DNA from 4 places in the Pseudoalteromonas sp. SG45-2 genome. Region 2 is predicted to be linked to each of the others. Evidence: predicted binding sites of a transcription regulator. Region 2 holds the regulator's gene; each other region holds the start of a gene.
What was found. The regulator ArgR, encoded in region 2, controls arginine synthesis, uptake and breakdown. The targets are predictions, from matches to a motif close to ANTGAATANNTATTCANT.
Positions count from the first base shown of each region.

Region 1 (3,379 bases), on a different contig from region 2:
AACTATGCGCCAACATAGTGTAGTTTATACCTGTACCTTCTAGCGCTTTATGAACTTTATCGACAGAGCGGCCAACGAGTTTGTTATCTTCATTAATATACTGAAAGTCCGGAAATACTTCCGTTACTATTGTAATTTCAGCTGCATCAACTTTAATACAGCTAATGAACAATAAAAAGATCAACAATTTCATCTAGCGAGGCCTCAACTAACTCATTATATGTATTTAATAAATATAGCTGAGGCTTTATGAACTGCTAGTTTTTAGTCATGTGATGCACACTTATACGCTGATAGTGCTAGTATTTATAGCTTCTACAGCTTACTTGTTCATTGCACTAATTAAAAAGGCTGAAATTTTAGCGCCTTCTCTAAGTGTAGTTTCTGAGCTTGATTGGCCAACTAAAGAGCTGTCGGTAAATGGCGCTATCTCCATCATATCTGCACCCGTAATAGGAAACTCATCCGCAATGGCTGATAAAATATCAAGCGCATGCTGAGGCGTTAAACCGTGATGCTCTGGCGTACCTGTGGCAGATGCAAACTCTGCATCAAGTGCATCAATATCAAAGCTTACGTATATTTCATCAACGTTATCGGCTTTTAACTGTGCAATAGCGTCGGCAGCAACCGCTGCTGCGCCGCGTTCAATGATTTCATGTGCCCAGTGCTGTTTAACACCAAAAGTATTTTCCCAATGCGCTTTAGGCTTGCCACTTGAGCGTATACCAAATTGTATTAAATGATGCGGCGCCGGTAAAAACTCTAATATATGTGTACACCACGAGCCAAAACATAAATCAATACCTAAGCGCTCCACAAGTAAATCGGTATGCGCGTCAAAGTGAATAATAGCCGTGCGCTTACCTTGCTCACGTTTTGCTTTTAAGTACGCTTTAGTAAGTGGGTAACTAATTGAGTGATCGCCACCAATACCAAATAATCCTTTATCTTTAAACGTTGCGTAAAAACTGTCGCACACATCTTCAGTGATTGATAACGGGCTTACGTAATAATCGTTATCTTCATCACCATATAAGGCTCTTTGGCAATTAGAAATGGTTGCATCATTTAGGTATTTGTCATGAAGTAAATGTGGGATTACACGTACATCACCTAAATCAAACGAATGACACTGAGGTTGCTGATCAATTAAAGCTGAGCGCACAAACAGTGGCCCCCAGTTTGCTCCGCGTAATATCCCACCGCCACAGTCTGAACTAATACCTAACATAACGGCTTTATGTGGTGAGTTTGGTAATTCGTTTAAAGACTCGCGCCACAAGTTATCAACGTTTTCAGTTTGTCCGTAAAGTTTATTACGCAGTGCGGCTTTGCGCTCTTTTGCAGTATTTACTGTGTATACGCCATCGCCCGGTGCGCACAAACAGTGCTCAACTTTGTTTTTAAATGCTTCAAATTGTGTGCTCATAATAAACTCCTTCGGTTTTTATTCTGTACGTAGCTAATTACTTTTGAGTAGTTATGCAAAATCACTAAAAATGCCTAAACTTCAAATAAATGCCACTTTGCTAAATAAGTCAGTGCTTAATATAAGTAAACACGTTAGTTTTTACGTGTTCACTACAAATTTAAGTCATTGAATTTATTTAATATTAATGAAAATTTGTAATCATTCATTTAATCGTAGTTACGCGCTTGAGTGATACTTATTATGTCTGCTTGAACATGTCAACAGCGCAACAAGGCTACGTATATAAGTACTTGAGTGAATATTCATAGTTGGTGAATAAATCAAATTAGCCCTTAAAATTATTAAGGCTTTATTGGAAGAGTTAAGATAAAACGGACAATCGTCCTGTACTTGATAAACGTTTCTAGCAATCATGCTAGATTGACAACAAATTATTATAAAAGGCTTAGCTATGGAAAAGGTATTTCACTTAGGACTATGTATTGACGATCTTAAAGGTGCAAAACTTGCGATTGTACCGGGCGATCCAGATCGTGCAGCACGTATTTCACAATTCCTAGACAACCCAACCTGCCTTGCTCAAACTCGCGAGTTTCATGTTTATTTAGGTCAATTAAACGGCCACTCTGTGGTTATATGTTCTACAGGTATTGGTGGTCCATCTACGTCGATTGCAGTAGAAGAATTAGCACAACTTGGCGTGCGTAAATTTTTACGTATTGGTACAACCGGTGCAATTCAGCCACACATTAACGAAGGCGAAATTTTAATTAGCCAAGCGTCTGTACGTTTAGATGGAGCTAGCCAACATTTTGCACCACTTAGCTACCCTGCTGTATCTGACTTTTATGCAACACAAGCTATGGTACAAGCATGTAAAAACCTAAATATCGATTTTCATATTGGTATTACTGCATCAAGCGATACATTCTACCCAGGGCAAGAGCGTTACGATACGCACTCTGGTTACGTTCCTAAATCACTACAAGGTAGCTGCGAAGAGTGGCAAAAATTGGGCGTGATGAACTACGAAATGGAATCGGCAACATTATTTACTATGTGTGCAGCCCTTGGATTACAAGCAGCATGTGTAGCTGGCGTACTTGTTAACCGTACTCGCCAAGAAATACCAAATGTAGACCACGGTGAAATTGAGCGTAAATCTGTAGCAGTAGTATTAGAAGCAGCTAAAGTATTACTTGATTAATACAGGTTATAGCAGTCAGTGAGTGAGTTAATTCGATAGAATGGCTCGCTTTAATAAAGCACAGCTCCGGCTGTGCTTTATTGTATGCAAGCCACTATTTAAGTGGTGCGCTAATTACTTTAAGTGCTGGTAAATGCGTAAAACTGGCAAGTACAGCTTTTGCCACTTGCGACTGGTTTTCACGACCCGCTGTTTCGAGCAATGTAATTCCCTTCACCGTACTTTCGTTAAAGCTAAGCCCAGCTAAAAAGAACTGGCTTAGTGCACTTTGTAGTGGCGATAAACTTGGACTGTAAGCTGCATTTTCGGCGTAACTTCCGTAAAAGTCACCATCACTAAATGTACTTATTTTTACGGCGCTAAAGTTGTGGCTGTAAGGCACATACGCATTAAGTGCAAAACGCGCAAGGGTTTCATCAAGGTCTTCAGCGCTAAAATTACCTTGCTGTGGTTTTGGGTTAAACAAGCTAAATTCGTTACCTAAATCGGTAGGTCCAAATGAATGCGGCAGTAATTCAGCAAGTTTAAATTGCTGATCAGGAAGTAAAATATCAAACTCTTTCGCATCAGCGAGTTCGTTCATAAACTGGCGACAATACCCACAAGGCGCATCGCTAATAGCAATTTTAACTATTTTTTTAGCGCCGTTTAACCATGCGTTATTTATAGCCGATTGCTCTGCATGAACCACTAAACTCAATGCTTGATGATCAAACTCTACATTTGCACCAAAGTAA
Region 1 covers NZ_JACJEO010000016.1:77,084-80,462, reverse strand. The annotation lists gene H5116_RS12955 (transporter substrate-binding domain-containing protein) at 1-193, opposite strand, end outside; gene H5116_RS12950 (arginase family protein) at 323-1,432, opposite strand; gene udp (uridine phosphorylase) at 1,887-2,642, shown strand; gene cdd (cytidine deaminase) at 2,737-3,379, opposite strand, start outside.
Region 1: H5116_RS12950 (arginase family protein) is a predicted target of ArgR. The motif match lies at 1,475-1,492, and genes of this name have one in related genera.

Region 2 (3,379 bases):
TATATATGTGCGCCCTCATCAAATAGAATTAGTGGCAGATAACCAAAGTGACAAATTCAGCAAGCGAGCTACAATCATAAGTCGTCGCTTTATTGGTTCGGCGTATGTTTATTCGGTTGTTATTGATGAACAAGAAATTGAAGTTGCTGCACAATATGGCCAGTCATTTGAAAATAATGATCAGGTTATAATAAAAATAAAACCTCACACGGTGAATTTTTTCGAATCGTAATTAATTTGTTATTCGCTGTGTTTTTATCTGTAAAACTAAGGAATAACAATGGCGCAAGCGCAATCAGGGATTTGTGCTGAAGCAAACTTACACGGTTTGCACTTATTTTTTAATGTGTTTGATGGTCAAGACGAATCACTTCGCGCAAAGTTAAAACAAGTAAGCGCTATAGAAGAAGAGTTTAGCGATCAATTTTCAGAATCAATGCTCTCTTGTATGGTTGCTATTGGTGCGCAATACTGGCCGCATATCCTCCCTGAATACATTCCAAGCGAATTACAGAGCTTTCCCAATATAACCCATAGCGATCACCAAATGAGCGTACAACCGTGCGATTTATTTGTGCAAATTCGCTCTGACCGTGAAGATGTTAACCATTTATTTGCGCTGCAAATTTTAAAATTATTTGCCCCCGATGTTGAGCTGGTGGAGCAAATTCGTAATTTTCGTTTTTTAGATGGTCGTGATTTTAACGGTTTTATTTATGGTGGCGACACCGCACATGGAAGAAAAAAGCGCGCTACGGCTTTAATCAGCAACCCTGGTAGCTTTGAAGATCAGGGGAGTTATATTCATGTTCAGCGTTATAAACATGATTTAACTATGTGGCAGCATTTATCATTGAGTGAGCAAGAGCAAATAATGGGACGTACGCGTCTTGATAACACGCTAATTACTCCAGCGGTCGAAACCAGCCATGCTTCGCGAAGTGAGCTAAAAGACGAAGACGGACAACCGCTACTATTAAATCAAAGCATGCCTTATGGCGACGTGTATGAGCAGGGAATGTTATCAATTACATGCGCTTGTACGGGCACCGCATTTGAAAAAGTACTTAATAGTCGTTTAGGGAAAGGGGATTGCTACGACCACTGGCTTGATTTTACTCAAGCCGATATGGGCTCTGCTTTCTTTGCACCTTCAATAGGGTTTTTAAAACAAATTTAGTTTGCTATTAAACTGTATCAAATAAAATGCGAACACGTTCAAGTGTTACATCTATTTCAGATATTTTAGCAGGAGCGATAAAAATAGTATCGTCGCCTGCAATTGTTCCTAGTACGCCATCTGCTTTACCTAATGAATCTAATAAACGTGCAATAAGCTGAGCAGCACCTGGGCTGGTACGAATGATGATCATCATTTCGTTGTGCATAATGTCGATTACCAATTGGCGTAATGGGCTTTTAGCCGTAGGTACACCCATTTCAGCAGGTAAGCAGTAAACCATTTCTTGTTTGGCATTGCGTGTGCGTACAGCGCCAAATTTACTTAACATGCGTGAAACTTTACTCTGACTTATATTGTCAAAACCTTGATCTTTTAACGCATCAACTATTTCGCCTTGAGAGCCAAAATTTTCTTCTTTTAATAGTGATTTAAATGCTTTTACCAGTGCTTCTTGTTTATCTTGTGGTTGCATAGTCTTTATTCGTTTTTGTTATTTATGCCGCAAATTCTACACAAAAATGAATAATTATGCAGCAGTTGTTTAGTTAACTTGCCAGTTTGATGCGTTAAATCACATAAGTTTACGACTATGGTCGAAAATATACTTGAAATAGACAGGATAAATTTGTTTTTAGTCGCTAATTTCATTATCTTAAGAGCCACAAATGTTTCCTACCTCAAATTACGGAGAATTCCAATGAAAGTTGCTGTATTAGGTGCTGCAGGCGGTATCGGCCAAGCGTTGTCTTTATTATTAAAAACAGGCTTACCAGCTGGCTCTGAATTATCACTTTATGATGTTGCACCAGTGGTACCAGGTGTTGCGGTTGACCTTTCTCACATCCCAACAGATGTTAAAGTTGCAGGCTTTGGCGCAGACGATTTAAATAAAGCGCTTGAAGGTTCTGACATCGTTCTTATCCCAGCGGGTATGCCACGTAAACCAGGTATGGATCGTGCTGATTTATTCAATGTAAATGCTGGCATCATCAAAACTTTAGCAGAAGGCATTGTTGCCAGCTGTCCTAAAGCGTTAGTAGGTATTATTACTAACCCAGTAAACGGCACAGTTCCAATTGTTGCTGAAGTATTCAAAAAAGCAGGTACTTACGACGCTAAACGCGTATTCGGTATTACTACGCTTGACGTTATTCGTTCAGAAGCATTTGTTGCTGAACTTAAAGGCGTAGACGTAGCAACTGTAAAAGTACCAGTAATTGGTGGTCACTCAGGCACAACTATTCTGCCTCTACTTTCTCAAGTTGAAGGTGTTTCTTTCACTGATGAAGAAGTTGCTGCACTTACTCCACGTATCCAAAATGCGGGTACTGAAGTTGTAAATGCTAAAGCAGGCGGTGGTTCAGCTACGCTATCTATGGGTGCTGCTGCAGCTCGTTTTTGTATGTCTTTAGTTAAAGGCCTACAAGGTGAAGAAGTTGTAGATTACGCTTACGTTGCTGTTGAAAATGGCGATGCAGAGTACTTTGCACATCCAGTACGTTTAGGTAAAAACGGTGTAGAAGAAATTCTTTCTTACGGCGAACTAAGCGCATTTGAAACAAAAGCAAAAAATGACATGCTTGAAACTCTGAAAAAAGACATCAAAGAAGGTGTTGATTTCATGGCGTAATAGCCGGTTTAAGCAACAAAAAGCCTGCATTTGCAGGCTTTTTTATTGCTCAGAATTAATGTCACACTGTGTAACTAGTTAAAACTAGTGGTCGCGGTCAACCGCAATACGGGCAAGGCTTATAAGTGCTTGCTTATAGTCAGACTCAGCTAAAAAGTCTAAACAGGCAATGGCTTTTTCGGCCTCAAGCTCTGCTTTTTGCATTGTAAACTCAAGCGCATTAGTTTGTTTTAGTGCAGTTAAAATTTCTTCTAAATGCTCCATACCATTACTGTGCTCTATTGCATCACGAATGAGCTGTGTTTGCTGCTCGCTACCATGTTGCATAGCATAAATAAGCGGAAGGGTTGGTTTGCCTTCAGCTAAATCATCGCCAATGTTTTTACCTAGCTGCTCAGCATCTGCATTGTAATCGAGTACGTCATCTACTAGTTGAAACGCAGTACCTAAATGCATACCGTATAGGTTTAGTGCATCAAGTGTCGCTTGGTCTTGCTCTGTGATAATGGCAGCAAGGCCTGTAGCTGCTTCAAATAATTTAGCCGTTTTAGAGTAAATAACCTGCA
Region 2 covers NZ_JACJEO010000008.1:174,823-178,201, forward strand. The annotation lists gene H5116_RS08015 (ABC transporter ATP-binding protein) at 1-232, shown strand, start outside; gene H5116_RS08020 (Dyp-type peroxidase) at 281-1,180, shown strand; gene argR (transcriptional regulator ArgR) at 1,188-1,655, opposite strand; gene mdh (malate dehydrogenase) at 1,881-2,813, shown strand; gene ispB (octaprenyl diphosphate synthase) at 2,898-3,379, opposite strand, start outside.

Region 3 (3,379 bases), on a different contig from region 2:
CCAAAATACTAAGCCAACGAGCTCATGACTTATTGCTTGGGCACAGCTTTGCGCATCAGCAAATTGGTTTCATTCATACATTAGATATAGATTACGGCGAACCCATGAAGCAGCGTACCTTGCTGCAGGTTGAAGTGGCCGCACAGAATAAACGCCAGCAAAGCAGTACTGCACATCATAAGTACCGCGCTCAAGCCAGTGAGCAACTGCACAAAACAATTGAAACAGCTATATATAAGCAGCTCGAAGATATAGATGGCGTAATTCATAGCACCATAGGTATTGAAGATGGTATTGCCAATATACTCGATATATTAGCGGTAAAGTCAGCGTCGGTAGGGCGTTTAGAGCCATTGGTTAATGATATAAGCTGGTTGGGTAGGGAGTTAGTAACGCTCGTTAATTTACCTTACTATCGTAATCAACGTAGTAAAAACACGTCTGTAAAAGTAGATAAACCATCGCTTGCCCTTCGTTATATTGGCCTTGATAACTTACAGCTAGTTATTCCTACATTTGCTGCCCGCCATTGGATGCCACATAGCACCGAACCATTTTCGTTATTAAAACGCCGGCTACGCGACAGCGCGATGGCAAACGCGATTGCAGCGCAAAAAATTGCACAAATTAATAATGTAAATGACGTTCATGCATTTACCCTTGGTATGCTTTTAGATGTAGGGCGAATTGCATTAGTGCGCTTGTACTTAAAAACGTTTGAGCAAATATGGCAACGTAAAGTACAGCTAGCCCGAAATGAAAACCAAAAAGATTTACACACCGCATTATTAGAGCTTCAGCCCGACCCGCTATTTTTAACTACTCTACTTAGCAATAAATCGATAGAAGTAAGCGCTAAGGTAATAGACAAAATGGCTTTTAAATATTTACCGTTTAAAGGGGTAATGCAGCAGCTAGTAAATGGGGTAGATAAGGTCGATACATTACTGCCATTAACAGAAGTAATGCTAAAGGCACGGTGCTATTCTCAATATCTTAATTTAAAAGAACATCAACTTATTGAACCTGATGAAGCTCTAAGCTGGTTTTCGCACTTTAAGTTCACTAAAACGGAACTAAAAACCCTCCAATCGAGTAATTTTACCAATTTAGCTATTCAAATTGACTAAAAATCTGAATTTTTTGTTAATTTTTTTGCGACTAACCATTCATTCTCATCTTATTGTTATATTACATATTTGCCGATTAAAGCGTGTGCGCCTCTGTACTCATGCGGTTAGTTGCCTAAAAATAAGCATAAATAGCTATGCAAATAGTTATTCACTATCTATGAAATAATATCTTTAGCCCTTTATTTTCAAGGGATACATGAAAGTTTTTAACGAGACAGATATAAGTAATTCTGAAATAATGTGCGTCTGAAAATTGAACCACAAAGCAATTTTGCGCAATTATCAGGTTACTGATCTTGCCTATAAAGTTGGTTACAAATATTAACCAAACACCTATTTTGATGTTTTGTGTTGCTCACAATTAAGAGGAAATAAAATGACAGTCAATCGCGAATTATTTGATCACGTAATGGTTCCTAACTACGCACCTTCAAGCGTAATTCCTGTTCGAGGCGAAGGCTCTCGCGTATGGGATCAACAAGGTCGAGAGTTTATCGACTTTGCTGGTGGTATTGCAGTTAACTGTCTTGGCCATTGCCACCCTGCATTAGTAGGCGCGTTAAAAGAGCAAGGCGAAAAAATCTGGCATCTATCTAACGTAATGACCAATGAGCCGGCACTTCGCCTAGCTAAAAAAATGGTTGATGCGACATTTGCTGAAAAAGTTTACTTTGCCAACTCTGGCGCAGAAGCAAACGAAGCCGCGCTTAAATTAGCGCGTCGTTTTGCACTTGATAAGTTTGGCGCAGAAAAATCACAAATCATCGCGTTCAACAAAGGTTTCCACGGTCGTACATTCTTTACCGTAACTGTTGGCGGCCAAGCTGCATATTCAGATGGTTTTGGCCCTAAGCCTGGCGACATTATACATTGCGATTACAACGACCTAGCTGCTTTTGAAGCACTTATCAGCGATAAAACATGTGCCGTAATGATGGAACCTCTACAAGGTGAAGGCGGTATTGTTTCACCAACTGATGAGTTTGCTCAAGGCGTTCGCGATTTATGTACTAAACATAACGCACTGCTTATTTTTGATGAAGTTCAAACAGGTGTTGGTCGTACTGGCGATTTATACGCATACCAAGGCTTAAACGTAGTACCTGATATTTTAACTTCAGCTAAAGCACTTGGCGGCGGTTTTCCTATTGGCGCTATGATCACAACAACTGAAATTGCACAGCACCTTAAAGTAGGTACACATGGTTCTACTTATGGCGGTAACCCGCTTGCGTGTGCTGTTGCAGAAGCTGCATTTGATACAGTAAATACCCCAGAAGTACTGGTTGGCGTAAAAGAAAAAGCCGCATTATTTAATGAACTACTTAGCGCGGTTAACGAAAAATACAACGTATTTAGCGAAATCCGTGGCCAAGGTTTATTAATTGGTGCAGTAGTGAACGAGCAATACAAAGGTCGTGCAAAAGAGTTTTTAGTGGCAGGTACTGAGCAAGGCCTTATGTCACTAGTTGCCGGTGCAGACGTAGTACGTTTCACTCCATCTTTAGTAATTCCTGAAGCGGACATTCGCGAAGGTATGGCACGCTTTGAAAAAGCAGTAGCAAGCGTAGTAAACGCATAAGCGACTTAAGCCAACCAATTAAGGGCAAGCACCGCTTGCCCTGCAATTCCTATTTACCGTTATTTATAAGGGAGCAAGCGGACTCATGATGATCCTTCGCCCAATCCAGCAAAATGATTACTCAGCATTACTGAAAATTGCCCACGAATCTGGGCATGGTTTTACGTCTTTGCCATTAAACGAAGAACTATTGCAAAAGAAAATAGACCATTCTGTAAGTTCATTTGCTAAGCAAACGTCACAACCCGGTGACGAAGGCTACCTGTTTGTTCTTGAAGATAGCGAAACCGGTGATGTTGTAGGTACGTCTGCAATTGAAGCTGCGGTAGGGCTTGATGATGCATTTTATCATTATCACTTAAGTAAAGTGATTCACTCTTCGCGCACATTAGACGTATACAAAGCGGTTGATATTTTAACGCTATGTAACGACTACACAGGCGCTACAGAGCTTTGCACATTGTTTTTAAAAGATGGCTATCGTAAAAATTGTAACGGTAAGCTACTTTCAAAAGCGCGCTTTATGTTTATAAAGCAGCATCAAGAGCGTTTTGCACAAACAGTGATTGCAGAAATGCGCGGTGTGTCTGACGAAAATGGCAGTAGCCCTTTTTGGCAGTGGCTTGAAGAGCACTTTTTCTCAATGGATTTTCCAACAGCCGAC
Region 3 covers NZ_JACJEO010000011.1:35,498-38,876, reverse strand. The annotation lists gene H5116_RS09695 (HDOD domain-containing protein) at 1-1,130, shown strand, start outside; gene H5116_RS09690 (aspartate aminotransferase family protein) at 1,510-2,715, shown strand; gene astA (arginine N-succinyltransferase) at 2,801-3,379, shown strand, end outside.
Region 3: H5116_RS09690 (aspartate aminotransferase family protein) is a predicted target of ArgR. The motif match lies at 1,257-1,274, and genes of this name have one in related genera.

Region 4 (3,379 bases), on a different contig from region 2:
TGGATAAATTGCCGTAGCACCAAAACCTAATAGCACAGCAAACTGGTGCGCATCTCGCACGCTGCCAGTTTCAATGATAATATTTGATTCACAGCGCAAGTTGTTATCAACTAAGCGTTTTTGTACCGCACCTACAGCCATAGCTGCTGGAATTGGTAAATTTATTTCATCAAAGTTACGGTCAGTTAAAATAAGCATGATACAGCCCGCAGCTGCTTTTTCTTGTGCTTGGTCACAAATACGCGTAACCGCGTTTTCTAAACCCTCTTCAACTGTATAGGTAATATCAATTTTACAGTAGCTGTAGTGCGCTTCATCAGCATTTAATAGCTGCTGCATGTCTGCGTACATTAAAATTGGTGTATCAAACTGTAGGCGCTTAGCGTGGCCCGTTGTTTCGTTAAATACGTTTTGCTCACTACCAATACAGGTTGCAAGCGACATTACATGGTTTTCACGTAGTGGATCGATAGGTGGATTTGTTACTTGCGCAAATTTTTGGCGGAAGTAATCATAAAGTGAACGATGCCCTTCACTAAGCACAGCAAATGGCGTGTCATCACCCATTGAGCCTGTCGCTTCTTGGCCGTTTTCACCCATTACACGAATAACGCTATCAAGCTCTTCGTTGGTATAACCAAACATTTTTTGATATTTAGCTAGCGTTTCGTCATCAAATGAGCGATTACCAGCGTCTTGCTCAGTAAGTTCTTCAAATGGAACTAAACGTTTAACGTTTTCTTCAAGCCATGACTTGTAAGGATGGCGAGATTTTAAATCTTGATCGATTTCATCCGAGTGCCAGATTTTGCCAAGTTTAGTATCAATAACTAATAATTCACCTGGACCAACACGGCCTTTTTCAACCACTTCATCGGCAGTGTAATCCCAAATACCCACTTCTGATGCAAGCGTAATAAAACCATCTTGTGTAATTACATAACGTGCTGGGCGAAGTCCATTACGGTCAAGGTTACACGCCGCAAAACGACCATCCGACATAACAATACCTGCCGGGCCATCCCATGGTTCCATATGCATAGAGTTAAAGTCGTAAAATGCACGTAAATCGTCGTCCATTGCACGGTTTTTCTGCCATGCAGGCGGCACGAGCATACGCATAGCGCGGAATAAATCCATGCCGCCAGCTAAAAATAGCTCAAGCATATTATCTAGGCTTGATGAATCAGAACCGGTTTCGTTTACAAACGGCGCTGCGCTTTGTAAATCAGGAATAAGCGGTGACGCAAATTTATAAGAACGTGCGCGTGCCCACTGGCGGTTACCTTCAATAGTATTAATTTCACCATTGTGTGCTAAATAGCGGAAAGGTTGAGCTAAAGGCCAACGCGGCTGAGTATTAGTAGAAAAGCGCTGATGGAAAACACAAATCGCACTCGTCATACGAATATCAGCTAAATCTAGGTAAAAATTAGGTAAATCCGCAGGCATCATTAAGCCTTTATAGATAGTTACCAAACCAGATAGACTTGCGATATAGAAAGCTTCATCATCAACAATGCGCTTTTCAGCGCGGCGGCGTGCTACATATAAGCGACGCTCTAAGTCTTTAGAACGCCAACCTTCTGGCGCGCTAACAAAAATTTGTTCAAAACCTGGTAATTGCTGTACAGCAATAGGACCCAACATAGATGGGTCGGTTGGTACGACACGCCAACCTAAAATATTTAGCGTTTCTTTTTCTAATTCTTCGCTAAGTATTTGTTTTGCAGCTTGTGCTAAAACAGGGTCTGAATTTAAAAATATCATACCCACTGCGTAGTTTTTGCCTAAGTGCCAATTATGTTCACTGGCAATTGCACGGAAAAAGCTATCTGGTTTTTGTAATAATAAACCACAGCCATCACCTGTTTTACCATCGGCAGATATACCGCCACGGTGCTGCATGCAATCAAGCCCCGTAATAGCAGTACGAATAAGCCTATGACTAGCTTGACCATTAACTTGGGCTATTAAGCCAAAGCCACAATTTTCTTTTTCTAACTTTGAGTCGTATAACATAGACCCCTCCCCTTGCTGCACTGTTAGCGTGGATGAACTGCTCGACGATTTGCTAACAGACGGACAAAACTAGCCTCTATCTTAAATAGAGTCAATAGCACTTTGAATACATATTCACATTCTTGAATATTTCTCACTTCATAGCAAGATTTCTTTTTATCATTATTTTTAACATTTAGCGTTATTTTAACCACTATTTTTTCATGACACTGGTGTCAAGTTTAACATATTGTAAAAAACACAAGCGCTCAAAGTTGCAGCTTACGTAAACGTAAAGGTAAGCAAAAGTGAATAAGTATTCAACAAATGAAGGGTTATTCAGTTAACATTTAGATAGTTTTATGCTATTTCATTACTTTAATGGCTTAACATCCCCGATTATTGCTGCTCATTAGTATAGTTATGAAAGTTCATGTCCTTTTTTGTACATTAATAGTGAATTTTTATTTAAAGCGGTGTCCGATGCGGACATAAAAACTGTCCGCGGACATCATTTTCAAGAACAAAAAATAAAAAGCACTTTAATATCAATGTGATAGTAGTTGGCATATTAATCGTATAGCTTTACATATAATCGCTAATTGGAATTACCATGTTTACTCTAAGCTTATTTTTGCTCTCTCCTATTGCCGCCATTTGCACAGCAGCTTTATTACTGCTGTGCGAAAAATACATAAAAGCAATGTAGGGGGAATTAAATGATTAAAGATACCAGCGCACAAGACGTACAAGTAAAGGCACCTATAAGCTATAAAAAATACGCGATAATCACTGCGATTGTTTTCATTGTGGTCTCTACAGTTGCTTATATTTTTTTAACTAACCATAGCGCTAAAAGCTCTATTAGCCGCTCAAAAGTACAGGTTGCAAAAGTACATGTTAAAGCGCTCATTCGAGATATTGCCGCCAGTGGTAAAATTGTTGCTGCTAATGCTCCTAAAATCTACAGTCCAGAACGTGGATTTATAGATTTAAAAGTAAAGGCCGGCGATACAGTAAAGCAAGGCAACACACTTGCCCTGCTACAAAGCCCTGAGTTAACTAACGAATTAAAGCAACAAGAATCTGTGCTTAAACGACTACAAGGCGAGCAGCAAAGGCAGCATTTGCAAGCAAGACGCCAAACACTCACTTTAAATAAAACACTCGATATGGCACAAGTTGAGCTTAATGCCGCTGAGCGCGAAAATCGCCGGGCACAGTTATCAATTCAAAAGCACTTAATTAGCCAAATTGATCTTGAAAAAGCAGTTGATGATTTATCCCGAGCTAAGCTCTCGTATAAACATGCACAACAAGAGGTATTGCTTGCCAAAGACACGCTCGCCTTTGAACTACAAGCTGCTAAAAGTGATGT
Region 4 covers NZ_JACJEO010000007.1:132,226-135,604, forward strand. The annotation lists gene gltB (glutamate synthase large subunit) at 1-2,022, opposite strand, end outside; gene H5116_RS06890 (efflux RND transporter periplasmic adaptor subunit) at 2,721-3,379, shown strand, end outside.
Region 4: gltB (glutamate synthase large subunit) is a predicted target of ArgR. The motif match lies at 2,124-2,141, and genes of this name have one in related genera.